2 regions of the Clostridium lamae genome follow, and region 1 is predicted to be linked to the other one. Evidence: predicted binding sites of a transcription regulator. Region 1 holds the regulator's gene; the other holds the start of a gene.
What was found. The regulator CtsR, encoded in region 1, represses protease genes until heat stress. The targets are predictions, from matches to a motif close to AAGGTCAANNAAGGTCAAAT.

Region 1 (15,685 bases):
TAAGCCTCTCTTTTATAATATCTTCTACATTTAAATTTTTATCTGAACTAGTACAATTAGTAAAGTTTCCTATAAGGATTCCAGAAGTTTTTTTTAGTTTTCCACAAGAAATCAATTGAGAAAGCATTCTATCCACAGAATAAGGACTTTCATTCACATCTTCAACAAGTAATATATTATTATTAAATTCTATTTCATAAGGAGTTCCGATAGTAGAACAGATAAGAGATAGATTCCCTCCAACTATGTTTCCACTGAAATCTTTATTATTCCAAATCAAATAGTCTGAATGACATATATCATTTAAATCATAAATGACTTTAGTAGTATCATGATTGATTATCTTTAAAAAATATTCTTTAGTAGCAATATCATTAAAATTAGAAGTTATCATAGGACCATGAAAGGTAGGGAAGTTACATCTTTTATAGATATAATTAAGTAATAATGTTATATCACTATATCCAAAGAATGGTTTAGGATTACTTTTTATAGTTTTTAAATCTAGATAAGGAGCCATTCTAATAGATCCATAACCACCTCTTAAACAGATAATTGCGCTAATTTCTTTATCTTTAAACATAGAATTTAAGTCTGATGCTCTATCTTTATCATTGCCTGCTAAGTATCCAAGGTTATCATATAAATGTTCACCTTTCTTTATTTTAAAACCTAATTCTTTAAATATAGAGATTTTTTCATCTATATATTCTTTAGATTCTGGAGATGCTGGAGCTACAATTCCTATTGTAGGAAGTTTAGTTAGTACTTTAAGTTTAGTTTTAAACAAAGAGATGCACCTACTTTAATAATATTTATATATTAATATATTATTATGATAATAATTGTGTACTCATATAATAATAAATGAATAAATAATAGTAGATATTGAAGAGTAGGGTTGAATTAGACTAGATAAATAAATATACATAGAAGTGATTAATAAAAAATTAGGATATATATTATTTTTGATATTGAAATAATATATATCCTAATTTTTATGAAAACATATCTTTTTTATATAGTAAGTAAGCAGTTCCGAAAGTTAAAATCAAAGTTAAAATTAAAGTTATCTCGAAACCATATTCATTATTAATAAGAGGCATTCTAGTAAAGTTCATTCCAAAAATACCGCCAATAACTGTAGGTATAGCCATTAGAATTGTAACTGATGCCAAAACCTTCATCACTATATTTAAGTTATTGGAAATAACTGAGGCGAAGAAATCCATTGTACTAGCAAGTATATTACTATATATTTCAGTCATCTCAATAGCCTGTTTATTTTCTATTATTACATCTTCTAAAACATCTTGATCTTCTTCATACTTCTGCATTAAATCTAACTTTAACATTTTTTCTAATGTTATTTCATTTGCTTTAAGTGAAGTAGAAAAATAAACTAAAGATTTTTCCAAAGAATGTAGTTGAATTAATTCTCTATTTTTCATTGATTTATGTAATCTTTTTTCTATCATCAAACTCTTTTTATCAATTTGTCGTAAATATACTAAGTATGCATTTGATATTCTACTTAGTATTTGTAGTATAAATCTAGATTTTTTAAATGAAAAGAAAGACTTAATTTTACCATTTATAAAATCTGTTAATATTCTGCTATTCTTCAGGCAAACAGTAATAATTTGCTTATCTGTATGAATAATTGCTAAAGGATATGTATCATAAGTCAATGAATTATCCTCCATCTCAGTAAAAGGTATATCGACTATTACTAACAGACAATTATCTTCTATATCTATACGAGAGGTTTCCTCATCATCTAAAGGAGCTTTTAAAAAAGAAAGAGGTACACCAGTTTTTTTAGAAATTAAAATAAGTTCTTCATCTGATGGTGCAACTATATTTATCCAGCATCCTGGTTCTAAATTGTCTAAAACTTTTAGTGAAGGATTATTTTCACTAATGCTCTTAAATATTTGTATCATTATTAAACCTCCTTAAGTATATATCCAATATAATTATACTATTTATAATTGATTTTGTAATAATATTAAGTAATTTAATTCATAAATATTAGAGAGAATTAAAGCTATTTATAGAAATATTGAACTTGAATGAACTAAAGCCTATTAATATTATTAATTCTAGAAATATAAAGATTATTAATAAAATATAGATATGGTAAAAAATAATAATAACTAGTATAATCTGAATGTTATTGTTACAATGAAGTAACAGCATAATGGGGGATAAATGAGGAAATGATGCATAGAGAAGTTGTTGTAAAAAGAAGGATACCTGTTATAGCAATGATTTTATTTTTGATAACAGCGATACTATATGTAATTGAAGCTGTGGAAAGATCGAAATATAATCAACATTTAATTGGTTATACTTTTAATGTTGCATTAATGGTTATTGCACTAGTCTTAATAACAAGAGAAATGAGAAACCTCTCTGTTTCTTATAAGCATGCAGTAATTGCAGACAAGCTTATTATTAATCTAATAAAAAATAAAGAAGAAAAGAATTTAGAAAGTATAAGAATATCTGATGTCCTTTTTATAGGGGAAAAATCGGATATGCCTAAAGAATATCAAAGTAGTAAAAGAACAAGAAGTTATTTATGCAATAGAATAGTAACGAAATCTTATTATTGCGTTTATAGAAATGGAGATAAAATAGAAAAAGTTAAATTTCAACCAAGTGATAATTTTATAAGTAAGATAATTAAACATGGTGAATTAAAATGTAAATTAATTAAGAAAGAAACAGTGTAAAATAGGCTCTATATAGAGCCTATTTTTTATAGAATTCATTTTTAACTTCAGATAGAAGATTTTCTTTTGATATGATATCATAGCCTGTAAAAGCCAAGGCTAAAGCTGATTTCAGAGCTTCATTAAAAGCATAATCTGAAATTGTGGCTTTAGCAAAATCTTTTGTTCCATATCGTGTACTTGAATCCTCTATTATTGAAAAGAATGGTTGGATACAAGGAACAGTCTTACTTACTACTCCTAAACTTAAGCCAGAGTAGATATCTCTAGGTCCATCAATATTAATAATTCCAGTCTCTTTTAAATTATGACTAAATAATCTGTTTAAAGCTCTATTTGTTATAAGCTCTTCATTTTCAGGCTCATATAATGAAATTGAATTTTGTACTCTTATAAGTTTAGACACGTAAATAGCAATTTCTCTTAGCTTATTTTCCACTATTCTAGCAATATCCATTTCAGGTGCTCTTATATAAAATTTAGCTTCTGATTCGATTGGTAATAGAAGTGGGGTAAAGCCTCCGTTTGAAAGTATAGAATTTACTTCAACATCATCTGGAAATCCTTTTAATAAAGAATTTAATATATTAAAAGTTAGAAGTACACCATCTAATGAAGTATACGTACCTTTATTCAAAAAGCTAAGGCCACTATGCCCAATGAATTTTATACTTAGTGGAATAATTGCAGAAGAACTACCACTTTCTGAAGTAACAACATCAGGATGAGCAATTAATACTACATCTATTTCTTCAAAAACACCTTGTTTAACCATTACTGATTTAGTTCCGCCAAGATATTCTCCAGGGCAACCTATAATAGTAACAGAACCACCGACCTTTTCAATTATAGAGCTTAATGCTAATGCTGCAGCAACTGAAGTTGTAGTTAATAGATTATGTCCAGTTATATGTCCATCATTAGGGATAGCATCATATTCACATAGAAAACAAATTCTAGGACTACCATTCCCTTTAGAAGCACGAAATGATGTTTTTAATTCTAGGAAGTTTTCTTCTACTTCGAAATTATAATTTTTTAACATATTACAAATATAATTATATGAATTAAATTCATTATAGCTTTTCTCAGGATTATCATATAAAAATTTATTTAATTCTTTTAAAGCATCCTTATTCTTTTCTATGTAGCTAATCATTTCTTGTTTCATTTTTATTCCTCCCAAATTATCATAACTTTAACTTTCCCATAAACTTCAATAATTATTTATAAAATATGAGTTTTTATGTAAAGTATAAAAAGCGATATAGAAGGTGAGAATTAATAATATGAATTTAAGAGGGGGTGATAAAGGATGAAATTAGAAAATAAGACAATAGATAATGATAAAAATAAATGTGTCGTTTGTAGTAAAGGAATATATATAGATGATATAATTATAAATAGAAGCTTATTTTGTCATGAATGCTACGATATAATTTCTAACATAAACATCAATGATATAGAATATGATTTTTATAAGGAAAGAATTAAAACATGGCTTTTAAGTAAATATAATTTAATAGCATGAGGTAATTAAAATGAACAGAGGAAAATTTATAGTATTCGAAGGTGGAGATGGTTCTGGTAAAAGCACGACATTAGATAGAATATATGATTTTTTAGTAAAAAGCGGAATAGAGTGTATTAAAACTAGAGAACCTGGTGGAATTAAAATTTCAGAGGATATCAGAAGCATAATATTAGATACAGAAAATACTAATATGGATAGAAAAACAGAAGCCTTATTATATGCAGCAGCAAGAAGACAGCATTTGGTAGAAAGAGTCATTCCAGAATTAGAAAAAGGAAAAATAGTCTTATGTGATAGATTTATTTATTCTTCATTGGCATATCAAGGATATGCAAGACAAATACCAGTTGAGGAAATATTTCAAATAAATAAATTTGCAATAGGTGAATATATGCCAGACTTAAATATACTTTTTGATATATCTCCAGAAGTAGGCTTATCTAGAATAGAAAAAAATAAGGATAGAGAAGTCAATAGACTAGACCTTGAAAAATTAGATTTTCATAATAGGGTAAGAGAAGGGTACTATAGATTGGTAGAAAGTAATAAAAATCAGTTTGCAGTAGTTAATGCAGAAAAGTCAATAGATGAAGTTTTTAATGAAACTAAAGATATAATAATGAGTTTCATAGAATAAAAAATATATATAATAAAATTTTACTCAATTTATACAGCTTTTGTGATAAAATGTTAATAAGGGGATTATTTATTTTTAGGAGGGGTCAATATGAAATTAGTAATAGCTATGGTACAAGATGATGATGCACTAGATTTAATTGACGCAATCACTGAGGCTGGATTTAGAGTAACTAAACTAGCATCAACAGGAGGGTTCTTAAAAGCTGGTAATACAACTTTAATGATAGGTGTAGAAGTAGATAAAGTTCAAACAGTTATAGATGTTGTAGAAGATATTTGTAAAACTAGAAAGCAAATTATTACGACTCCAACTCCTATAACAGGAAATATTGATATGTACATGTCTTATCCAATTGAAGTTGAAGTTGGGGGAGCAACAATATTTGTAATAGATGTTGATCAATTTATTAAAGTTTAAAATAGGAGGGTGTAATGGGAGAGATTATAGGACATAAGAATATAATAGATAGTTTTAAAAAAAGAATAGACTTAGATGAGATTTCCCATGCACATATAATTGTTGGAGAAAATGGTATTGGAAAAAGTAACCTAGCAAATAAATTTGCTAGAGATATATTAGGTAAATTTGAAGAAAAAGACTATATAGATATTATAAGCTATAGATGCAAAAAATCTTCATTTGGTGTAGATGATATCAGGGAAATTGTTGAAGAAATAAATAAAAAACCATTTGAGGGAGATAAAAAAGTTATTATAATTTATGATGGAAACAAGTTAACAGTGCAAGCACAAAATGCTCTGTTAAAGACCATAGAAGAGCCCCCAAAGGGAGTTTTTATAATATTATTATGCGAAAGTCTAGAACTTATATTAGATACTATAAAATCAAGATGCCAAATTTACAAGTTAGCTCCATTAACTAAAGAGGAAATTAGACTTTATATAGATAGTATAAATGATGATGGCTTTAGCCAAGATGAAGTTAACGCTGCCGTTGCCTATAGTGAAGGGATACCTGGGAAAGCAGAAGCTTTCTTAAGGGACTCTTCATTGAAAGATTTGAGAAATACTGTAAATGATTTATTATTTCTTTTAACTAAGGGCAATACTAGAGAACTTTTAGAATTTGAAAATAGTCTAGTATCCTATAAGGATAAAAGGGAAGATATATTAAATATTTTAGCCTCCTTTATAAGAGATATAATAATATATAAGGAAATTAATGATTATACAGGACTGATAAATGGGGATAAAATTGAAAGTATAAAAAAAATAGCTATTGAAATGTCCTATAAGAGACTTAATAATATCATTGATAAAATAGGAGAAGCTAGAAGATCTTTGCAAAGCAATTCTAATTTTCAATTAACTATTAGAGTTATGCTTATAGGTTTTATGGAGGTTTAACAATGATAAAAGTAATTGGCGTTAGATTTAAAAAAGCCGGTAAAATATATTATTTTGATCCAAATGGATTAAATGTAAAAAGAGGTGACTTTGTTGTTGTAGAGACAGCAAGAGGAATAGAATTTGGGGAATGTGTTATAGGAGTTAAAGAAATTCCTGAATCAGATATAGTGGCTCCTTTAAAGAGTGTCATTAGAGTTGCAGAAGAAGAGGATGTTAATAAACATAATGAAAATAAGGTAAAAGAAAAAGATGCCTTGGCTATATGTTTAAAAAAAATAGAAGAACATGGATTAAATATGAAATTAATAGATGTAGAATATACTTTTGATAATAATAAAGTTATATTTTACTTTACTGCAGATGGAAGAGTTGATTTCAGAGAACTGGTTAAAGATTTAGCAACTATCTTTAAAACAAGAATAGAACTTAGACAGATAGGTGTTAGAGATGAAGCTAAGATGCTAGGCGGATTAGGTCCGTGTGGTAGACCATTGTGTTGTTCAACATTCCTTGGAGACTTCGCATCAGTATCAATAAAGATGGCAAAGGAACAAAATTTATCTTTAAATCCGACAAAGATATCTGGTATATGTGGAAGACTTATGTGTTGTTTAAACTATGAGCAAAGTACCTATGAAGATATAAGAAAGAGATTACCAAAGGCAGGCTCTATTGTAAATATTGGCGAGTCTAATGGGGAAGTCGTTAGTAATAACACTGTTAAAGAAAGTGTAAAAGTTAAATATAAACGTGGAGACGAAGAAATAATAGAAGAATTTAAAATAGAGGATGTAGAACTTGTAGAGGGCGGATATGAGGATTCTGTAGATGAATCAGATATTAAGCTTGAAATAGAGTCACCTGAAGATAAAAAGTTAATAAAAGATCTTATAAAAGAAAATTAAAGGGGGGGATTAAATGAAATCGCTACTAAAGATATCTAATCTTAACACAAATGAAGATGTGATTAGTATTAAAGATGTTATAGCTCAGAATGAAGGAGTTATTGCTTGTGAAGTAAATTTAGGCAAAAAGGAAGTTAGTCTTGTTTATGATGATAAAACAATAGCTTTAGATAAAATAGTAACATCTGTCGAAGAACTCGGATATAGTGTGATTTAAAATATAATAAACTTAAATTATTTAGAAGTCTTTAAAAATCCTTATCTATGTGTTAAAATAGAGGGGAAATAAATTCATAATATTAGGAGGTGCTGATTATGGCATTCAAAATAGAAGATTCATGTATAAACTGTGGTGCATGCGCTGCAGAATGTCCAGTTGATGCTATAAGTCAAGGAGATACTCAATTTATCATTGATGAGGATGTTTGTATAGATTGTGGAAACTGTGCAAATGTTTGTCCAGTAGGAGCTCCAGTACAAGCATAATTTTACATAAAGAACCGCTAAACTAGCGGTTCTTTATTATTTTCCTTTAAAAGTATTACAGTTGAATTATTATTAGTTGGTAAGTCATCGGTATATAAGGTATTAGTATCATAAGAAATTATATTTTTTAAAGAAGATAAGAATTTTAATGGGCCATCTAAATAAAAATATTCTGATGAAGTTTTAAAACACATTGGAATAATATATCTAGGTTTTAGAGTTGTAGCAATCTTTGAAGCTAAATACCCATCTAGACAAAAATGACCTCCAATCGGAATGAATAAAAAATCTAAATTACTTAATTTATCTATTAAGTTTCTATCTAGTAAATGACCTAAAGAGCCTAGGTGACATAATTTGAATCCATCAATTTCATAAAGATAAATAATATTATCACCTCTTTTAAAACCAGAAAAATCATCCTTGTAACTTTGAAAACCTTCGATAATGAAATGATCATTTTCAAAGTGAGTGGCAGAATTAATAATTTTATAATTATTATAAATATATTCATTAATAAATTCATTATTATGAGAGTGACTAAAAGTAATTATATCTGGTTTTAAATCATACTTTTGTATATAGGGATGTATTTGTATTGGATCAATCAGAATTTTTTTCCCAAAACTATTTTTTATTAAAAAACTAGAATGGCCAATCCACTTGATTTCCATATTAATCACCTCATTTATAGTTTAAACAAATGGAAGTATATAATTCATTCTATATTAAAATTTAATATTGGACATATTAAGACTTATAATATATAATCAAAGTCAAAGAAGGTCTAAATTAAAAATTAAGTTTAAGAAGGTGAATTTATGGCAAGAATTTCAGATACAATAGAAAATTTTATAAAAGATCTCTTAAATGAAGAAAGAGAAAGGCAAGTTTTAATTCAGAGAAATGAATTAGCAGATAAATTTTCCTGTGCACCCTCACAAATAAATTATGTTTTAACAACAAGATTTACTTATGAAAAGGGATATATAATAGAGAGTAGAAGGGGCGGGGGAGGCTATATAGTTATTAGAAAAATAACATACGATGATAAATCTGAAAGATTAAATTTAATTAATAATTCAATAGGTGAAAGCATAACTTATGGAAATGCTTTATCTATTTTAGATCATTTAAAGGATACTAAAGCTATTTCGAATAAAGAATTTGAGATTATAAAGATATCTTTAAATGATAGGACCTTAGCATCTGTTGAAGATAAAAATAAGTTAAGAGCAGATATGTTAAAAGGAATCTTAGCAGTTGTATTATCATAAAGTATGTTATATATCTATAGTTTGTCTGTGAGTTGTAATTTAGCAATAGGGTATGGAGGTATTTATGGTTTTTGGTAAATTTACAGAAAGAGCACAATTAGTACTTGTAGAAGCTCAAAAGGAATCACAGTATTTTAAGCATGGGTATATAGGAACGGAGCATATTCTTTTAGGCATATTAAAGGAAGGTGGTTTTGCTAATAGAGTTTTATATATTAGTGGAATTACAATAGATAAAGTTAGAAATTTAATAGAAGAATACTTAGGATTTGGGGATGTAGATATATCAATAGGAGAAATGCTTTTAAATCCTAGGACAAAAAGGATTTTTGATGATAGTCTATCTAAGGCGATGATTTATAATCAAAATTATATAAATCCTGAACACATATTACTAGCAATATTAGATGATATTGAAAGTATAGCTTATACTATAGTTTCAAATTTAAAAGTAGACTTAAAATCAATGAAAAATGAATTAATAAATTATATTAATAAAAGTGATTTAAATGATGTAAAACATACAGATGATAAAAAGAAGGGCATAATTAAGACTCCGATGTTAAATCAATATGGTAAGAATTTAACAACTTTAGCTAGAGACGGAAAAATTGACCCGGTTATAGGAAGAAATAATGAAAATAAGAGAATACTTGAGATATTATGTAGAAGAAATAAAAATAATCCATGCTTAATAGGAGAACCAGGAGTCGGAAAAACTGCTGTTGTAGAAGGATTAGCTCAAATGATAATTGATGGAAGAGTCCCAGATACATTAAAAGATAAATCTATAATATCCTTAGATTTAACAGCTATGATAGCTGGAGCTAAATATAGAGGAGAGTTTGAAGATAGACTAAAGAAAGTTATGGATGAAATTATAAATTCTAAAGATGTGATAATTTTTATAGATGAGATACACACAATAGTTGGGGCAGGAGGAGCAGAAGGTGCTATTGATGCAGCAAATATTTTAAAACCAGCATTAGCTAGAGGAGAAATAAAGTGCATTGGAGCAACAACTATTGATGAATATAGAAAATATATTGAGAAGGATTCAGCTCTAGAAAGAAGATTTCAGCCTGTAACGATAGATGAACCTTCCAAAGAAGAAACCCTTGAAATTCTAAGGGGTCTTAGAGAAAGATATGAGCTTCATCATATGGTAAAAATTGAGGATGAAGCTTTAGAGGCTGCTGTAGAATTATCAGATAGATATATATGTGATAGATTTATGCCAGATAAAGCCATTGACTTAATTGATGAAGCATCTGCGAAAGTTAGAATAGAAAATCTTGCTTCTCCTCCAGAAATAGGAGATTTAAGAAAAAATTTAGATATGGTTTCAAGAGATAAGGAAAGTGCAATTAGAAGTCAAAGCTTTGAGAAAGCAGCGTATTTGAGAGATGAGGAGAAGCAACTAAAAAATAAACTAAGTGTATTGACTATTAACTACAATAATACTGATTTTAGTAATGTTGTGAATAGAACACAAATAGCAAAAGTTGTATCCATATGGTCTAAAATACCTTTAGAAAAATTAACTGAAGAAGAATCAGAAAGACTTTTAAAGCTTGAAGATGTTCTTCAGGAAAGAGTTATCGGTCAAACAGAAGCAGTAACTGCAGTTTCAAAAGCTGTAAGAAGAGCTAGGGTTGGCCTAAAAGATCCTAATAGGCCAATTGGGTCATTTATCTTCTGTGGACCAACAGGTGTTGGGAAAACAGAACTTTCAAACACTTTGGCTGAAGTTATGTTTGGAGATAGAAAAAATTTAATAAGAATTGATATGTCAGAATATATGGAAAAGCATTCTGTATCAAGGCTTATAGGAGCGCCACCAGGATATGTTGGATATGAAGAAGGCGGACAATTAACAGAAGCTGTAAGGAGAAACCCATATTCTGTTATTTTATTGGATGAAATAGAAAAGGCACATCAAGATGTATTTAATATTTTATTGCAAATAATGGAAGATGGAAAGCTAACTGATAGTAAGGGAAGAGCTGTAAATTTCAAAAATACAATAATAATAATGACTTCTAATGTGGGGGCTCATGATATTAAAAAACAAAGTTCAGTTGGTTTTATAAGTCAGAAAAATTATGAAAGCAATGAATATGAAAATATGAAAAAAAGTATAATGGAAGAAGTTAAAAAGCAATTTAAGCCAGAGTTTCTTAATAGGGTAGATGAAGTTATAGTATTCCACAAATTAATGGATAATGATGTAATGAAGATAGTTAACCTGATGTTAAATAATACTATAAATAAACTTAAGGAAAGAAAAATAACAATTAATTTAAATGAAGAAAGTAAGAAGTTTTTGGCTAATAAAGGAATAGACATAAATTATGGAGCGAGGCCATTAAGAAGAATAATAGCTAAGGAATTAGAAGATAAATTAAGTGATGAAATGCTAAAGGGATACATCAAAGGTGGAGATAAACTAGAAGTTTATTGTAATGGAGATGAACTTTATTTTAAGCATATCTCATAATATAAAGGAAGGTTTTCTTTTGGGGGGGATCTTCCTTTTGTTTAATATAATAATATTTTTTTAATAGTCTATAATAAATAGGAGTAAAGAAAATAATATTAATAAGAATTATTACCTAAAAAAAAGTTGCATTTTGAAATTTAGAAGCATATAATTAATATAAAGAATATACCCCTAGGGGGTAGAAGGAGAAAATAATGAGTAAAGAAGTTAAATATAAAGAATTGATAATAATCGGCGGTGGCCCTGCAGGTTTAACTGCTGCTATATATGCAACAAGAGCAAAATTAGATATGCTTTTATTAGAAGATCAAATATTAGGTGGTCAAGTAAGAAATAGTTATACAATTGAAAACTATCCTGGCTTTAAAAAAGTTTCAGGAGCTGAACTTGCAGATTTAATGCAACAACAGGCGGAAGAGCTTGGAGCGGAAATCGACGAGTTTGATATGATTGAAAGAGTTGATTTTAGTGGAGATGAAAAGATTATTGAAACTAATAATTATATATATAAGACAGATACAGTGATTATAGCAACTGGAGCAGTTCCAAAGAAATTACCTATAGCAAATGAAGAAAAGTTCTCAGGTAAGGGAATACATTACTGTGCAGTATGTGATGGAGCAATGTATGATGGAAAAATAATAGGAGTAGTTGGTGGTGGTAATTCAGCATTAGAAGAGGCCTTATTTTTAACTAAGTTTGCTACTAAGGTATATATGATAAGAAGATATGACTATTTCAAAGGTGAAAAGGCTACTATTGAAGAAGTTATGAATCACCCAAAGATAGAAGTATTATTTAATGAAGATTTAGTTAATGTTGAAGGAGAGCACTTTGTAGAAAAGGCTATAATAAAAAATACAAAGGATGGATCACAAAAAGAAATGGCTATGGATGCTATATTCGGATTTATTGGAACTGAACCAAAGACAGCTCACTTTAAAGACTATATTGAATTAACATCAGGTGGTTATATAAAAGCTGATGAACGCACTAGAACAAATGTTAGTGGTGTGTTTGCAGCTGGAGATGTAAGAGAAAAAGAATATAGACAAATTACAACAGCAGTTGCTGATGGAACTATAGCGGCATTAGAAGCAGAAAAAGTTATAGTTGAAAAAAAGAAAAATAGAAAATAATAATTATACTAATAATAAAACGTAGTAAGGAGCGATATTTATGATAAAAATTTATTCAACATCATGGTGCCCAGGATGTATAAAGGCAAAAAAATTCTTTGATATGAAGGGATGGGAGTATCAAGAAATTAACGTAGCTGATAAACATGAAGATAGAGAAGAAGTATTTAGGGTTTCAGGACAAAGAACTGTTCCTGTAATTGACATAAATGGAGAAATTATAGTTGGATTTGATAAAAATAAAATAGAGTTAGCAAAGAAATAAGAGGGGGATAAAATGTTTAATTGTATAAGAGGTGAAGAATTAACATTCAAGAATTTAGTAGACGGTAAATGGATAACTAGTGATAGCAATAAATTTATAGAAATTTATTCGCCAATTGGAAATTGTGTAGTTGGTAAGGTTCCAGCTATGACAAGAGAAGAAGTTGATTTTGCAATAAGTAATGCAAAGGAAGCTCAAAAACCCTGGAAAAATGTTCCGGTGAATAAAAGAGCAGAAATATTATATAAAGCTGCTGATTTATTAATTGAAAATGCTGATGAAATGTCAGATATAATGATGAGAGAAATTGGAAAAGATAAGAAGTCATGTGAATCAGAAATTTTAAGATCAGCAGATTATATTAGATTTACAGCTGATACAGCTAAAAATCTATCAGGAGAAAGTATTCCTGGAGATAGTTTCCCTGGATTTAAGAAAAATAAAATATCTCTAGTGACTAGAGAACCATTAGGTGTAGTTTTAGCTATTTCTCCTTTTAACTATCCAGTAAACTTAGCATCTTCAAAGATTGCTCCAGCTTTAATTGCTGGTAATTCAGTAGTATTAAAACCAGCTACTCAAGGAAGCCTTTGTGGATTATATTTAGCAAAAATATTTGAACAGGCAGGAGTTCCAGCTGGAGTATTAAATACTATTACAGGAAGAGGTAGTGAAATAGGTGATTATATAGTAACTCATCCTTCAATAGACTTTATAAACTTTACTGGAAGTACTGAAGTAGGAACTAGAATTTCAAAAATAACTAGCATGGTACCATTATTAATGGAACTTGGTGGAAAGGATGCAGCTATTGTACTAAAAGATGCAGACTTAGATTTAGCAGCTTCTAATATTGTTGCTGGGGCATATTCATATTCAGGACAAAGATGTACAGCTGTTAAGAGAATCCTAGTTGTAGAAGAAGTAGCAGATAAGCTAGTTGAAAAAGTTAAAGAAAAGGTTGAAAAGTTGAAGGTTGGAAATCCAATTGATGGTGCAGAAGTTGTTCCTTTAATAGATACTAAGTCAGCAGATTTCGTTTGGGAACTTATTGATGAGGCTAGAGAAAAAGGAGCTCATTTATTAGTTGGAGGTAAGAGAGAAGAAAATTTAATTTACCCAACATTATTTGATTATGTAACAACTGATATGAGATTAGCTTGGGAAGAACCATTTGGTCCAGTACTACCTATAATAAGAGTCAAAGATAAAGATGAAGCAATAGAAATAGCTAATAAATCAGAATATGGATTACAATCAGCAGTATTTACTGAAAATATTAATGAGGCTTTCTATGTAGCTGATAAATTAGAGGTTGGTACAGTTCAAGTAAATAATAAAACTGAAAGAGGACCAGACCACTTCCCATTCCTAGGTGTAAAAGCATCAGGAATTGGAACACAAGGTATAAGATATTCAATAGAAGCTATGTCAAGACCAAAAGCAACTGTTATTAATATAGGTAAATAATAAGTATATAATTTTATCTATATAAAAAAGAAGTAGTTATAAATAACTACTTCTTTTTTATGATTATACGTTATAAAAGTTTAATTATTAAATAAACTTCAGCATATATCTGATTTAAGATATTCTACTATCTGTTTAATGCTTTATCTATAGCATTTTTATCAAATCCAACTATAACAGTACCATCTATATCTAAAACTGGAACTCCCATTTGTTTTGATTTATTTATCATTTCATCTCTAGCAACCATATCTTCTTGTACATTTAATTCTTCAAATGCTACACCTACAGATTGTAAGTAATTTTTTGCTTTTACGCACCATGGACAGCTATTTGTACTATAAACTTTAACCATTTGCTAAACCTCCTTTTAATTATCAATAGATAATTAATATTATTTAACATAAAGTGTACACCATTTTTGAATTAATATCAATAATAATATCATATTTTATAAAAAATAAAGAATATGGTATTATATTATGTAAATAAATTATTTAATTATATTTTGATTATCTAAATTAGAGTTAAGAATCATATTATCTAGAGAGTCGTCTTTAGATATAGAGAATAGTTCTTCTGATAAATTTTTGGAGTTATCTTCACGTATCACATTTTTGGGAGGCATATTTGAAAAATAACTTTTATTAAACATAATATCAGCTCCTTTTTTGAATATGTAATTATTTTTTCCGAAAATTTATTTTTTTATAAGTATTTAAGAAATTAATTAACTGGTCTAGACATCTATAACTATTTTTAATATAATATTTTTAGGAGGATTAATAATGATAGATAAAAGTAGCCCAATTCCTGTGTACTATCAACTAAAGAATGATTTAATTTCTAAGATTTCTGAGGGTGTATGGAAACCGGGGGAATGTATATCAAGTGAAAGAGAGCTTTGTGAGATATACGGAGTTAGCAGAATGACTATTAGGCAAGCTATTGGTGAACTTGTGCAAGAAGGAGTGCTTCTTAGGATAAAAGGAAAAGGAACTTTTGTATGCGAGCAAACTTTTAAGCAAAAGGATATGATGAGCTTTAGTGAAATAGTAAAGCAAATGGGTAAAAATTTAAGATCTGAAATAGTAGAATTTAAAAAGATTCCTACTCCAGAAGATTGTGCAGATATTTTTTCTTTAGACGAACTATATAAGATTATTAGAAAGCGTATAGTCGACGATGAATGTGTTGCGATAGAGAAAGTATATATACCTGTAGATTACTGTGGATATATAGATGAAGATATGTTAAAGGGATCTTTGTTTAAGATTTTAGATGATTTTGGATATAAAGTAGATTATTCTCAATCCTCAATTGTGTCAGTTATTATGAATAATGAATTAAAAGAA
Region 2 (15,685 bases), on a different contig from region 1:
AGTCAAAGTAAATTTTCCATTTTCATTAATAATACCATTAAAGCTTCCTATATCAATTAATATGAAACCATTTTTGCTGTAAACTTCTTTTTTATTACCGCTTGGAAGATTAATTGTGATAGTACTTTCACCACTAATTATTTCTATAGGGGAATATTCATCTGTAACCTCTACCTTTGTATTATTAATCTTCACATAATTTATCTCTTTGATAGTGCTATTTTTTTGTACTTTAAGCACTAGAGTAGCATTTCCATTAGAATCTACAAAAATACCTTTTGCCTCATAATGCCCATTGGTACTAGGCATTGATGCTTCAAAGAAGTTTTCTGCTGTGTAAGATTCGTTAGCATAAGCCTCAATTTCATCTTCACTTAATGTAGATATAGGTGAATTTACTGTTGATTCTTCATTATAATTTGAACTATAATTATTTTTTTTATTGTCTAAATTTTCATCAGTAATAGTGCTAATATTCTGATTATTATTAATAGTATTTAAATCTAAACTTTTATTATCAGTAATATTACTATTTATATTTTTATTATCAACTGTTCTAGTCTTCTGTTTTTCATTATTTAAAGTTTTACTATTTATATTTTCATCATCAGTAATCTTAGAATCCAAATTTGCATTGTCAGCTGTGTTCCCATTCAGATCCTCTTTATCATCAGTATCAGAAGTTAGATTTTCTACTGAAGTAGTTTGTATATCTAGGTTTTCTGCTTTTGCAGAAACTCCACTTCCAGGTAACAATATGCTACTTATGGTTAAAGCTACTATAAGCAAGCCTGCTAGCCATCTTGTAGTATTTTTCTTTCTTTTCATACCACATCTTGTATTCATAAATTATACCCTCCTGACCTACTGTATTACCTCTTCATTATTAAGCATCATTAAAAAATGCCAAATTATCTGCGCGGAAAAAAATCATATTAAACGCCATTTCTTATGTCAGCAATTTTATTAGTAGTTATATGGAGATAATATGTTCATTTCCAACAGATTTACAGAGATTATTCTGATTATATAGTGATTTAATCTCAATTTTAAAAACTCAATTGACAATTATTTTCATTAAATTATATCACTGTCTTTATTGAATTATACCACCATTTTTACTAAATTATACCGCTATTATATATTGTAGTCAACGATTTGACATTATATTTTGAATATTATTTATATTATTGTTGACTATAATTTATACATTTTTTACTGTTTCTCCATGATTTTTCTACATCTTATCTAGCTTTTTCTAATAACAAAAAAGCTAGATATAGGTTATTCCTATATCTAGCTTTCACTTTTAAAATAAGTTAATTCATACTTTTTACAGATTATTAATAGCTGCTTTTACTGCTTCTACATCTTCATCTGTTCCTTGTCCATCAATTTTACGAAGACAAGTAATTCCATATTCAGCTTCAATTTTGTCAGCTGCAAAACAATATGATTCAGCATGTTTATCCATGCTACCATTTACAACAACTCCACGAACTAACTCTTTATTTTTATCTAAAAATTCTCTTGTGATCTTTGTAATTTGACCAAATCCTTCATTACGTGTAACAAGAACACATTCTTCATTTAATGCCTCACTAACACTTTGGGTTGGCATTCCTAATTTTTCGGCAAATGCTTTTCCATTGCCGAATCTGCTATCATATACTACTAGCATATCCTCATCTCCTTTTTATGTATTAATTTAACTTATTATACCATAAAAAAATGAAATTGTAAGAACTTTTAAATTATTTTGCAAAATTTAATCTTCTTAAATTCAATTTCATTCAATCATATATTAATTGTTCATTCTTATCTTATAAATTACTACTATAACTATAATACACATATTATAAATAATACTGAAAACACTAGAATTTCCTCATTTCACTTAACCTTTTTAATACATTGATATATAATTTTTTAAAATCTTCTATAAATTTTTATACACAAAAAAAATCCGTACAAATCACATTTGCACGGATATATTGGAGCGAAAGACGGGACTCGAACCCGCAACATTCACCTTGGCAAGGTGACGCTCTACCATTGAGCCACTTCCGCATACTACTTACCATTCCATGATATAATATCATAGTTATTTGGTCAATACTATTTTTTAAAAGTATTTCTCTCAAAATTCCAAAAGAATGTGGTGGCTTACCCGGGAATCGAACCCGGTACACCTTGATTAAAAGTCAAGTGCTCTACCGAATGAGCTAGTAAACCACGATGGTGCGTGTTAAGAGATTCGAACTCCTGGCCCACGCCTTAGAAGGGCGTTGCTCTATCCAGCTGAGCTAAACACGCATCTTTTCCACGAGAAATATAATAACCAATTTGTCGTATCTTGTCAACAGCTTTTTTTATTTAAATTAAAATTTCTCTAAGAAAATATTAACTATTACCAATTGTAAAGTTATGTTATTATAAACCTAAAAGATAAATAGAAATTTATGGAGGATATATAATGATAAGACACATATGTATGTTTACATTAAAAGATGATAACAAAGAAAAAAATATTAATGATTTCTTTAAAGAAATAGAAAAGCTAAGAGATTTATCTACAATAAAAAAATTCAACGTAGTTAGAAATGTTGAAAATACACCAGCTTCTAATTACGATGTAGCTTTAATTTTTGATTTTGAAAGTGTAGAAACATTAGATGAATATCAAACATGTGAAGAGCACTTAGAATTCGCAAGATTTTTAGCTACTATTAAAGTAGATAGAGCCTGTATTGATTTTGAAATCTAATTATATATTTTTAGGGAGGCGTTAAGAAATGACAAACCCACTTTTGATGGGAATGGAAGGAGTTTTTATTCCAGTAAAAGACCCTAAACTATCAGCAAATTGGTATGAAGAAATACTTGGTTTTAAACTGCTGTACATTGAAGAAGAAGCAGCTGTATTAAAAATTTCAGAACAATCTCAAACAGTAGTCTGTCTTGTAAAAACTTTAAATCATCAACCAATGAAATTCCCAAATAATAATTTTGGTGTAGGAAAATATTATAATTTTATTCCTCATAATATAGAAGAGGCTCACAAGTTCTTACTTGAAAAGAATGTTAAGGTAAATCCAATAGATGAAGAAGGAGATTCTAAATTCTTTACTTTCTATGATCCAGATGATAATCCACTAGGTGTTTGTCAGTAGAAAAATTAATTTATTCCTTTAATTAATATTATTAACCCAATACGAAGAATAAAGGTCAAGCATCAGCTAGACCTTTATTCTTTATTTCTTCATTCTTTAATTTTTTCATTCTTTCATTTTTTCATTCCTAAGCTATTAACTTTCCACTAATACTCTTACTTCTTCTCTATTAATTATTACTTATTACTTATTCCCTATTCACTCTTAATTACAATTTGCTCTTCTTCTCCATCAACTACAACATTTGAACCATATCCAATTTCACCTTTTATAATTTTTCTAGCTAAAGTATTTTCTAAGGTATTTTGAATATATCTCTTTAAAGGTCTTGCTCCATATACTGGATCATATCCTTCTCTAGCCATAATTGTTTCAGCTTCATCAGTAACTTTAAGATTTATATTTTTATCTTTTAATCTATCTGACATCTCTCTTAAGAAAATATCTATTATCTTCTTAATTCCATTTTCAGTTAATGGTTTGAACATAATTATATCATCTACTCTATTTAAGAATTCAGGTTTAAATCTTAACTTCATTTCATTCATAACTTGATTTCTAATACTTTCATCTACAGTATCTTCACTCTTATTTTCTAGAAGATAACTGCTACCAATGTTAGAAGTCATAATGATAATAGTATTTTTAAAGTCTACTGTTTTTCCTTTATTATCAGTTAATCTACCATCATCTAAGATTTGCAAGAACATATTAAATACATCTTCATGAGCTTTTTCAATCTCATCAAATAATACTACACTATATGGATTTCTTCTTACTGCTTCAGTAAGTTGACCACCTTCATCATATCCAACATATCCTGGAGGCGCTCCAACTAATCTAGAAACTGAATGTTTCTCCATATATTCTGACATATCTATTCTTATAATACTTTCTTCAGAATCAAATAAGTTTCTAGCTAATGTCTTAGCAAGTTCTGTCTTACCAACTCCTGTTGGACCTAAGAATATAAATGAACCAATTGGCTTATTAGCATCTTTTAATCCTGCTCTTGCTCTAAGAATAGCATTTGAAACAGCAGTTATAGCTTCTTCTTGGCCAATAACTCTCTTGCTCATTTCACTTTCTAGTCTTAAAAGTTTTTCTCTTTCCCCTTCTAAAAGGTTAGTAACTGGAATTCCAGTCCACTTAGAAAGAACTTTAGATACTTCCTCTTCTGTTACTTCTTCCTTTAAAAGAGCACCTTCGTAATTTTCTTTTACTTCAATTTCTTTTTGCTTTATTTCTTCTTCTAAAGCAGGAATTACGCTATATTGAATTTCAGCTGCCTTATTATAATTGTAATTTCTTTGAGCAGCTTCTAAATCTCCTCTTGCTTCATCTAGCTTAGTTTTTAAGTCTTTTAAATTAACTATTGCATCTCTTTCTTTTTCAAATTTAGCTGTCATAGCATCATTTTCAGATTTAAGTTCTGCAATATCCTTTTCCAAAGCTTCTAATTTCTTTTTAGAACCTTCATCCTTTTCCTTAGATAGAGCTTCCTTCTCAATTTCTAATTGGAATAACCTTCTTCTAATATTATCAAGCTCTGTTGGAAGAGAATCTATTTCTGTTCTTATCATTGCTCCAGCTTCATCAATTAAATCAATTGCCTTATCTGGTAAAAATCTATCTTGTATATATCTATGCGATAACTTTGCTGCTGCAACTAAAGCTGAGTCATGAATTCTCACACCATGATGTATTTCAAATCTTTCTTTTAATCCTCTAAGAATTGATATAGCATCTTCTACAGTTGGCTCTTCTACTATTACAGGTTGGAATCTTCTTTCCAAAGCCTTATCCTTTTCAATGTATTGCCTATATTCATCAAAAGTTGTAGCACCAATACAGTGTAATTCTCCTCTTGCAAGTAAAGGCTTAATTAAGTTACCTGCATCCATAGCTCCATCAGTTTTACCTGCTCCAACTATTGTGTGAATTTCATCTATAAATAATATTATTCTTCCTTCGCTACCTTGCACTTCCTTTAAGACAGCCTTTAATCTTTCTTCAAATTCTCCTCTATATTTTGCACCAGCAATTAATGCACCCATATCTAAAGAGAATATAACCTTATTTTTTAATCCTTCTGGTACATCCCCTCTAATGATTCTTTCAGCTAAACCTTCAACTATAGCAGTTTTACCAACTCCAGGTTCTCCAATTAATACAGGATTATTTTTAGTTCTTCTTGATAGAATTCTAATAGTTCTTCTTATTTCTTCATCTCTACCAATCACAGGATCTAATTTATGCTTTTTAGCAAGATCTGTTAAGTTAGTACCATACTTACCTAAAGCATCATAAGTTCCTTCTGGATCTTGAGTTTCTACTCTTTGATTTCCTCTTACTTCTTTTAATACATTCATAAATGTTTTTTTATTAATATTATATTTATCTAGTAATTTCTTTACTTCACCATTTTTATCAACTTCCATTATAGCTAGCATTACATGCTCAACACTAATATATGAATCTTCAAATTTCTTAGCTAAATCTTCAGCTTTTACTAATACTTCTTCTATTTGTCTAGTAGCATACACTCCAGATGAGTTTGCACCTTCACCTAAAACCTTTGGCATATTTCCTAAAATTCTATTTAAATCATCATTTATCGATTTAACACTAACGCCCATTTTAGTAAATATGTTTGGTATAAGTCCATCCTCTTGCTCTACTAATGATGTAAATAAGTGTATTAGTTCTACTTGTTGGTGATTAAACTTTACTGCAATCATGCTAGCATCATTTAATGCTTGTTGAACTCTTAATGTCATTTTATCAATATTCATGTGCTTCACTCCTTCATATACCACTTTATATCTTTATTTTATCTACAATATAAATAATAATACAAAAGTCAAAGAAAGTCAAAGTATATTTTAAAAATTTATAAAACTTTTCTATTTTCTAATAAATAGGATATAATTAAATTATTAATTATTACTAAGGGAGGTGATTTTTATAAGAAGGGAATATATAGTTTATCCACCAGACTCTCCTATAAAAATAACATATGCTAATATAAAGGAATATCCAATACATTGGCATAATTCTATTGAAATACTTTATGTTTTAAGAGGAAGTATAAATGTTAATGTAGATGCAGATTCCTTTGAAGTATTAGAAAGGGAAATGGAGATTATAAATGTTGATGAAGCACATAGAATTTATAGCGATGAAGATAACAGAGTATTAATCTTCAATATAGATCCTTACTTCTTTGAAAAGTATTATAAGGATATAAATAATATTTTCTTTTATACAAGTTCAACAGATGATGGTGCTCAAGATGGTGAAGAATATGATTTGCTGAGAAATTTCTTAGCTAAACTTTTATGTGAAGCTGTACAAAAACTTGATGATTATGATAAGGAAATCGAATCCATTTTAATAGACTTATTATATCATCTTATAAATAACTTCCATTACTTAACTTATGAAAAAGAAGAGTTAAAAGAAAAAACTGAACAATTAGCTAGATATCATAGAATTTCTAAATATATATTTAATAATTATGATAGTAATATTACTTTACAAGAAATTGCTAAGAAAGAATTCTTAAGTCCACATTATCTATCTCATGAGATTAAATATGCAACTGGAAATAGTTTTACTGATTTAGTTAATCAAACTAGAGTTGAAGAATCTGTTAAGCTTTTATTAGATAGTGACTTAAGTATTTCAGATATATCTGATGAAGTTGGTTTTTCTCATGTAAGATATTTAAATAAGAATTTTAAGAATTACTACGGTTGTACTCCTCTTCAATATAGGAAAAAGAATAAATTAACAGAAGAAGAATTTGAACAAATCAAAAAAGTTGAAATTTTAAAAATTGAGGATGCTTTAGAATATCTTTCATCAGAACTAGATGATTATGAAAGATTCAATTATGAAAATAAGCTATGGAAGATTCATGTGAATATGGATGAAAGTCAAGGTGAACTTAATAAAGACTTTAGAGAGATAATCAATCTTGACGATGCATTTGATTTACTATTGGAAGACAATAAGGATATATTAGAAGAAATTCAGGATGAACTTCATTTTAAATATGTTAGATTCGAAAATATGTTTAATAATGATATGGGGGTTTTCCCTAAAGCTGATTTCTATAACTGGAATAAAGCTAAAAGTGTTATTGAATTTTTAGACTATATAGATTTAAAGCCACTTATTTTAATAGATAATCCTAATTTCTCTCTTGAAAAATACAAACATATATTAACTAGTTTCTTCGAATATTTTTCTGAAATAGATTATATTGATATAACTGAATTTAAATTTCAGTTTACTCCTATAATAGATAAAGAATTAAAGAGTGCTCTATTAAAATTTTTAATTGATGAATATGACATAGATGTTATAGAAGAAGATTTTATTTGCGATAAGAGTTTAAATAAAATCTATGACACAGCATATATGTTGCCATTCATTATCCATAATACAATATTTAATAAAAAATCTTTAAATTTTTTAAGAGCCTTTGATGTCCTAGAAAAAGAAATAAGATTAACAAATGAAGTTTTCATAGGTGCTCCTGGTTTAGTAAATGATATGGGAATTAGAAAACCTTCTTATTATGCTTACTACTTACTTAGTAAATTGGGCGATGAAATTGTTACTATAGATAACGGATTAATAGTAACTAAAAAGGATGATGAGTATTGTATATTGCTTTACTCATATACTGATGAACTAGAAGAATTACAAAACTTTGAAGGTATCTTTACTAAACGTGGTAAAAGAAAGATCTATAAAAAGAAAATATCATTAAATATTGAAAACATAAAAAAATCTTCTAGAATAATAACTTATGAAATAAGCGAAAGAGTTGGGTCTTCTTATAACTATTGGTTGTCTATGGGCTCACCAGATAGATTAAATAAAGAAGAAAAGGAAATTTTACACAAAGCTTCTTTTCCTAAGATAGAATTTAGTTATTCTAAGAAAAATACAATTCTAAATATAATTACAGAACTTAAAGGTTATGATGCTAAACTTATTGTAATCAAAAACATAAAGTAGATAAATGTTATTCCTTGCGACCTCGCAAGCTCCAAGTCGCAGTCATATAACATTTATCCACTTCTACTCTGAAGGTAATAATTCCTCATTTCATTCGGAATTATAGAAAATAAAAGTTCCATAAAAATTAATAAATGTACTAAAACCTTAAATAAATATCAATAGAAGTACAAAGAAACCAAATATTTTGGTTTCTTTGTACTTTTTCAATATATCGGAAATTTTGTTAATAACTTAAATGTACCTAAAACTAAACATTTAAGTCAATGCAATCTAATTAAATTTTAAGTATACTTTAACTATAAGTTAAGCGGTTATTATTATTAGAAAGGATTGATTTTAATGAGAGGACTATTTTTTGTACCTAGCGTATTTTCAAAATATTCATTATTAAATATATTATCTTCATTTTTCCACCCTTTGAAAAAATAAAATTTATTTGTTATTATAAGGTTCCATAACGCTGTTTAAATATACTACTTATTAATATAAATAATGAAAGCTCATGAAGTTATTAATTAAAGAATTAATCTCTTCATAAGCTTTCATTTTTTTATATACGATTTACTATTTTTTTAAATTCATTGCTAATGTAAAATATTTCAGTGAGTCTTTAACATCTCCTAATTTATAATACATTTCACCCATATCTAAATATCTTTCATGCCTTTTATCTTTATTTGCAAATTTAAACAAAGAATCTAGTGAAAGGTTCATATACATCTCAGCTTGTATGTATTGTTCTTTCTTTTGAAGTATCATTCCTTTAAAATAATATGCTTCTTCAATTAACGCTATATCCGTACTATTAATTGCAGAATTTAAAGCTTTATCTGTAATTTCATATGCAATATCGTATTCTTTATTTTCATAAAGAGTTTTAATACATTTATTTAAAAATCTAACATATTTCTTTTCATCGATTGTAGGGAATAAATCTATGCCCTCCATAATTTCTTGAATTGCTTTTTCTCTATTATTAACGTAGAAATAACTTTCTCCACTCTTCCCCTTTGCAATTGCTAATACTGTTGCCTTCTCTTTTTTATAATCATAAGCTAGACTAATATACTTTTCAGCTCCATCTTTATTAAGTCTAATACCAACAGTTGCAAAACTATGATATACATCACCTTTATCTAAATCTTTCTCAATACTATCTATATATTTCAAAGCTTCTTTTAAAGAATTATATGCTTCTTCTAATCTATCTAACTTTTCAAAAGATTTACCTTCTCTATAAGAAATATATGCATAATCTGATTTATTAAAGTTCTTCTCATCTTTAATAAGGCTTCTTGCCCTATTATAGTAATCTATTGCTTCATTATAATCCTTAATACTATAGAAGAATGTGGCCATATCAACATAATAAGTTATAGTATTCTCGCGAGTATTATTCTTTTGATATAAATCATAATATTGAGATATGATTAATTGTATATTTTCAACTTTATTTTTCTTAACATAATAGTTAAACAACTTATGAATAAGTTCAAAGGCCAAATCATTATAGGAATATTCTAAGGCGTAACTCAAATTATGATTAATAACATTATCCATTTCTTCATCGGGAACTAAGTCTCTATTTATTAATTTTAGATTGCTTATTATTTGCTCTTCTACATCTCTTACTAAATACTCGTAATCAAGTCCAAGCTGCCCTGATACATATTCTAAGATATCTTTATCAGCCTTGATCTTTCCATTTTCTATGCAACTCATTTTAGATATAGAAACCTTATCTCCACACAATTCTTTTAAAGTTATCCCTTGATATACTCTTGCCCTTTTAATTTTTTCGCCAGTTGATAATATTTCCATTTTAATCCCCCGCTTGAATTAATTTTTAAGTATGCCTATCTTCCTAAAGATATTTACTCCTTCATCTAAATATTTAGCCGCTTCTAATTCTTTTTTATTATCTATATAATACTTACCTATCATTATAGCTAACTGTCCAGCCTGTTTTTGTAAATTATTATTTTTAGCTAAATCATATGTATCAAGCAATACATATTCAGCTTCCTTTAATAATTCTTTTAAAATATAAATTCTATACCATAGTAAATTTATATCAATTAAGCTTTCTACATCGCCTTCTTCTAAGTATGAATTCATTTCTACCAATATGCTTTCACATTTTGAAATATCCTTTAACTTAATGTAATTTTCACAAATATTCATTAATGTACTAACTAACTTAGAATCTTTTCTTCTAATTCTAATATCCCTTGATATTTCATAATGCTTGAAGGATTCTTCGATATTCTCAAACTCATAGAATAATTTTCCTAAATTATTTTCAATTTCAGATATATTATTTAATTCATCTAACTCTTTATATACCTCTAATGCATTTTCGGAATATTTAATAGCATTTGATAAATCACCCTTCATATTATATTCTTCTGAAATTAATAATAGTGTCTTTGCATATTCTTCCCTATTTCTTACTTGCTCAAACTTACTCTTAGCTAAAAATGAATAATCCATAGCCTTAGTTAGATCTTCTATATTAAAATAGGCTTGTGCCATATAGTAATAAATTTCTCCAAGTAAAAAATCATTCCCTATATTATTATCTAGATATACCTTTTCTGCTTGTCTTAGGTAACTACTTGAAGAATGAAATGCTTTTTGTTTTAATGTTATCTTCCCTAAGTTAAGAAATGTATTAATTATTTCTTCGTAGTTATTATTCTTAATAAAAATTACATTTGAAGATAAGAAAAATTGTTGAGCTAAAGTATATTCTCCTTTAGCGTTATATATTTTTGCTCTTAAATATATAATCTTTGCCTTTCTATACTCTAAATTATATTTTTCAACATAATATAAAGCGTTTTCAATATATTTTTCTCCAGTAATATAATCACCTGATAAAATATAAGATTCGGCAATTTGCTCATAATATATACTTATCTTTTCTGCTTGTGTCTCTTCTGACTCCATTAAATATTCAACTGAAGTTTGTAATGCTCCTGCTAGATATTCTAGTAAATCCATAGAAGGGTTAGACCTTCCAGATTCGACTAAACTAATTTGACCTGGAGTAATTCTATCACCAGCTAAATCCTTAAGAGTCATATCTAATTCTTTTCGTCTTCTTTTTATTTTTTCCCCTAATGCAAGAATTTCCATCATTACTCTTCCTTTTCATACCCAAAAATTAATATTGTTAATCTTTTCTATTATTAAAAATTGTATCATATTTTATCTAAATTTCATAGTTATTCTATATAGAATAAACTATTAATTCTCTTTTTTCGTCAAATTATCAAATAAATGAAAATATTTTTTATATTTTCTTTTTAATTATTATAACATTAAACTAAATAAAATCACTATAAATTTCAAATTTTTCCTTAACAATTTATAATTTTATAGTATAGTTTTACTATTATTAATAACTTTATATGACATTAGTCACTGTAAAAAAAGATTCTATATCAAAATGATTAATCATTTTGATATAGAATCTTTATCTCATATATCCCATCATTATGTCGCAAGCACCTTCAGCCATATTTAATGCTCTCTTGCCAGCTCTTTTTAAATTTCTTTTAGTTCTTCTATCTAATTGTGGAAAAACTACGGCACCTATAGCTACTCCTATTACAGCACCTGCTGCCATTCCTTTAATTGTATTTAACATTTATTATCACCTCATAAATATTTTCATAAGCTTATTATTTGCAAATTTTGATCTTATATTCATGAAATGAGCATTTTAATAAAATATCTAGTTATTATTATTTTTATTTTCTTTATTTAAGAGATATTCTGCATAACTTAATACATCTTTTTGTTTCTCTTTAGAAAGATTTTTAAATATATCATTTAACTTATTAATTATTTCGTTATTTTCATCATTATTAGTATTTAAAGCTTCTTCGTTATCTATAGATTGTAAAACTACATTACTTTCTTCATTAATGCTTATAATATTATCTTCTCTATCTCTTGCAATATTCTTTAACTGTTCTTTTACTAAATTATTAGAAACATAAATTTTATTATCTCTAAGATATTTATAAAATTCATAGTTAGAATCAATATTTAAAGCTTCCTTACACTTTTCATCTGCAATCTCATTATATAAGTCTCCAGTGTGGCTATCTACTTTAACGAAAATAACTTCTATACCATTATCAATTAAACTCTTCATCTTATTATGATAATCTATAGATGATTGCTCTTTTCTTTCCCAAAAACCAGTAGCATGGTGAGCTATTCCAGCATAATCATGAAAAATCACTACTTTTTTTTCATTTTGTCTTAATGCATATTCAACACCTTTAACTGTCGCCTCTAATTCTCCAGCAATTTGTCTTATGCTTTTACTAGAACTATCTTCGCTCTTTCCATTTTCCACATACTCAATTACATTATCTTTGACTGCTACTAAAGCATAGGCATATCTTTCAGTAGTAACATTATAACTACCATCTACATAAATATGTAAGCAATCCATTGGATATCTATCTACACCTTTCTTTAACATACCATCTCCTTGAGATAAAAATGCTTTGGCATCATTTATATCCTCGAAGCTTTTATACTTAGCACCTTTAACTCCTTTTATATACCTTTGACATTCTGCCCATGTATCTACTATTAAATTTTCTACCTTTTCATTAGTAGCAAAATTGAAACCTTCTTTAATCGCATAAACTTTCTTTGCCATGCATTCTACTCCTTTGATTTATTTTATAATGATACAACTTCCTCAATAAAGTTATAAATCTTTTCTACATTTTTAGCACCGGTAAAGTTTACTACATATTCTATAATGTTTCTTATTACAAAAACAATATCACTTTTACCTTCCCAATTCTCTAATATTATTTTAATTGGTACATCAGCTATTATTCTTTCTAATGCAAAAAATGCTACAGCAATTTCATCTACTCTTCCTATAAAAGGAATATTATCTGGTATTATATCCGTTGGAACGGCAATATATGCTATAGCCCCTGAAATAATAAGTTTTGTTTTTAAAGAAACTCTTTTATCTTTTAGCAACCTATATAATAAAGCTGCCATATCTGGAATTATAAAAAGATAATCACTATAAGTTTTTACCTTTTGTGGTAGTTTTTCATTAACAAAGTCTCTCCCCACACTATAGTGATCCTTTACTTTTTCTATATCATCAAAAACTTCTTCAAACTCTTCTTCTACATAAGGTTCTTCTTCAGGAACTTCTTTAATTAATGTTCCCTTTAGTGAAATATTAATATTTGCTACATCAACATTTAATAGATCTTGAGTAAAGTATATATCTGATATATTTAAATCAATATATGGAACATCCTTTAATAAATATTTAAGATCTATTTCTACTTTTCCATTATTATAACTTATGCCTTTTTCTTCTAAAGACTTTAAGGCAAACTTTAATGCTACTTTTCTTAATACAGAGAATATACTTAATTTAGCTATTTTAAAAGATGATACTTCAGCATGTATAATCCCATCTTCTATCCTACTAAACTTAACACCAGCTACAAAATTTATGGTTATTCCTTTTGTAAAACTTCCAAATAATATTATTTCCTCATCAATTAATATCTTTTCTAAGCATAACCCTTCTACGCTTACAAATTCATTTAAAATACTTAGTAAATCTTCGCCTGTTAATGCGACTTTAACACTTGAAATATTCATACTTACCTCCCATTATAAATTAACTATGCATTCTTATACATTTCTAAGTTTGATCCTATTATATAAAGAAGCTTGTCCTTTATATAGACCTCCTTAATATCTGCTTCATACTTATCTAAATCAACTATAATATCCTTACCCTTTATACTTAGATTTTCTTCTCCCATAATCTTAATTATTGATTTAAATAATACGTTAGTTATGCCCTTTAGCATTCCTAATTTCTCTATATTTATATCCTTTGTTCCAATAATAATCTTATTTCCATAAAAACTTTTAATATAAAGGCTACCACTAAATCTACTATTTATTTTATTAAAAATATTTCCTGAAAAATTTATTCCATTATCTATTTCTATATGGGTTACCTCTATACCTTTATCTTTGCCTTTTAAGTTAACTAATTCAGTAATATCCCTTGATGATAACACAGTTGAATAAAGCACTTTTATTATCTCTCCTTATTATATTACTTGTTAAATAATTAATGTAATTAGTCAGCTATTTTATTTAAAGTATACTCTATTTACATAACTTTTAAAAGATATCTTTTCATTTTAACATATCTACCAACACTTACATTGGAATAATCTAGGTTCTTAAGTGGACTAAAAATTTAAAAATGTTAATATATTAATGACAGTTAATCTTCTATTTAGGAGGTAATAATGAATAAACTAAAGAAAAATATAATTTTGATTCCAATAGCTACTGCTATTATTTCTACATTTTGTTTAATGTATTTAAGTTTCGGTAAAACTGCTAACTACAATAAACAATATTCAATATTTTTACAAGATATAACTGATAATAATATATCTAAAGTAATTATTAATAATAGCTCTAAGCTTACAGTATTTTTAAAGGATGGCAGTAAGTACTCTACTGAAAATCCTAATAGCCCAACATTAAAGGAAGATTTATTAAAAAATAATATAGAGATCTCTGATGAAAATATAAGCAGTCCTTCTAAAACTATAACTTCAATGGTTCTTATATCATCAATAATATCCATTGTATTTATATCAATAAATAAAAGAAATATGTCTACTTCAAAAATTACTAATTTAGATGTAAAAGACTTTTCAGAGGATGGAAGTGCATTAACTTTCAATTCAGTAGCTGGAAACGAAGAGGCTAAAGAAAGTCTTATGGACATTGTTGATTTTTTAAAGAATCCTGAAAAATATAAAGAATATGGTGCTAGAATGCCAAAAGGTGTTATACTTTATGGTTCCCCTGGTACTGGTAAAACACTGCTGGCTAAGGCGGTAGCTGGTGAAGCTAAGGTTCCTTTTTATGCATTAAGTGGTTCTGATTTTGTACAAGTATATGTAGGGGTTGGTGCTGCTAGGATAAGAAACTTATTTAAGAAAGCAAAAGCACAGGGTAAAGCTGTTATATTTATTGACGAGATAGATGCAATAGGTAAAAAAAGAGGTGGCTCTGCTGCTTCTAGTGGAAATGATGAAAGAGATCAAACTTTAAATGCTCTTTTAACAGAAATGTCTGGCTTTGGTGAAAAAGAAGGCATAGTTGTAATTGCTGCTACCAATAGATTAGATACATTAGATTCTGCCTTACTTAGACCTGGAAGATTTGATAGACATATAGAGGTTTCATTACCTGATTTATGTGCAAGAGAAAAAATTATATCTCTTCATTTAGAAAATAAACCTCATAATGAAATAAATATTAAAGATATTGCTAGAAAAACCGCTTATTTCTCAGGTGCAAAATTAGAAAGTTTAATTAATGAAGCTGCAATTATGGCAGCTAAAGAAAATTCATCTTCATTAACAGAT

Region 2: clpB (ATP-dependent chaperone ClpB) is a predicted target of CtsR. The motif match lies at 6,033-6,052, and genes of this name have one in related genera.

What each region holds. Positions count from the first base shown of each region.
Region 1 is NZ_JASCQJ010000044.1:12,871-28,555, reverse strand. It holds gene QK892_RS15680 (S66 peptidase family protein) at 1-790, opposite strand, end outside; gene QK892_RS15675 (magnesium transporter CorA family protein) at 999-1,946, opposite strand; gene QK892_RS15670 (hypothetical protein) at 2,223-2,741, shown strand; gene QK892_RS15665 (zinc-binding metallopeptidase family protein) at 2,761-3,912, opposite strand; gene QK892_RS15660 (sigma factor G inhibitor Gin) at 4,057-4,272, shown strand; gene tmk (dTMP kinase) at 4,283-4,912, shown strand; gene QK892_RS15650 (cyclic-di-AMP receptor) at 5,003-5,332, shown strand; gene QK892_RS15645 (DNA polymerase III subunit delta') at 5,347-6,282, shown strand; gene QK892_RS15640 (PSP1 domain-containing protein) at 6,285-7,190, shown strand; gene QK892_RS15635 (heavy-metal-associated domain-containing protein) at 7,204-7,407, shown strand; gene QK892_RS15630 (4Fe-4S binding protein) at 7,506-7,676, shown strand; gene QK892_RS15625 (MBL fold metallo-hydrolase) at 7,694-8,350, opposite strand; gene QK892_RS15620 (CtsR family transcriptional regulator) at 8,498-8,953, shown strand; gene QK892_RS15615 (ATP-dependent Clp protease ATP-binding subunit) at 9,018-11,453, shown strand; gene trxB (thioredoxin-disulfide reductase) at 11,651-12,595, shown strand; gene QK892_RS15605 (glutaredoxin family protein) at 12,636-12,860, shown strand; gene QK892_RS15600 (NADP-dependent glyceraldehyde-3-phosphate dehydrogenase) at 12,873-14,330, shown strand; gene QK892_RS15595 (glutaredoxin family protein) at 14,458-14,685, opposite strand; gene QK892_RS15590 (hypothetical protein) at 14,824-14,985, opposite strand; gene QK892_RS15585 (GntR family transcriptional regulator) at 15,119-15,685, shown strand, end outside.
Region 2 is NZ_JASCQJ010000004.1:21,189-36,873, forward strand. It holds gene QK892_RS03215 (hypothetical protein) at 1-846, opposite strand, end outside; gene QK892_RS03220 (class Ib ribonucleoside-diphosphate reductase assembly flavoprotein NrdI) at 1,334-1,681, opposite strand; tRNA gene QK892_RS03225 (tRNA-Gly) at 1,996-2,070, opposite strand; tRNA gene QK892_RS03230 (tRNA-Lys) at 2,160-2,235, opposite strand; tRNA gene QK892_RS03235 (tRNA-Arg) at 2,240-2,316, opposite strand; gene QK892_RS03240 (Dabb family protein) at 2,477-2,767, shown strand; gene QK892_RS03245 (VOC family protein) at 2,796-3,173, shown strand; gene clpB (ATP-dependent chaperone ClpB) at 3,368-5,968, opposite strand; gene QK892_RS03255 (helix-turn-helix domain-containing protein) at 6,141-8,207, shown strand; gene QK892_RS03260 (transcriptional regulator) at 8,775-10,031, opposite strand; gene QK892_RS03265 (helix-turn-helix domain-containing protein) at 10,050-11,351, opposite strand; gene QK892_RS03270 (YtxH domain-containing protein) at 11,692-11,865, opposite strand; gene QK892_RS03275 (ribonuclease H family protein) at 11,953-12,897, opposite strand; gene QK892_RS03280 (YkvA family protein) at 12,921-13,880, opposite strand; gene QK892_RS03285 (hypothetical protein) at 13,904-14,326, opposite strand; gene QK892_RS03290 (ATP-dependent metallopeptidase FtsH/Yme1/Tma family protein) at 14,549-15,685, shown strand, end outside.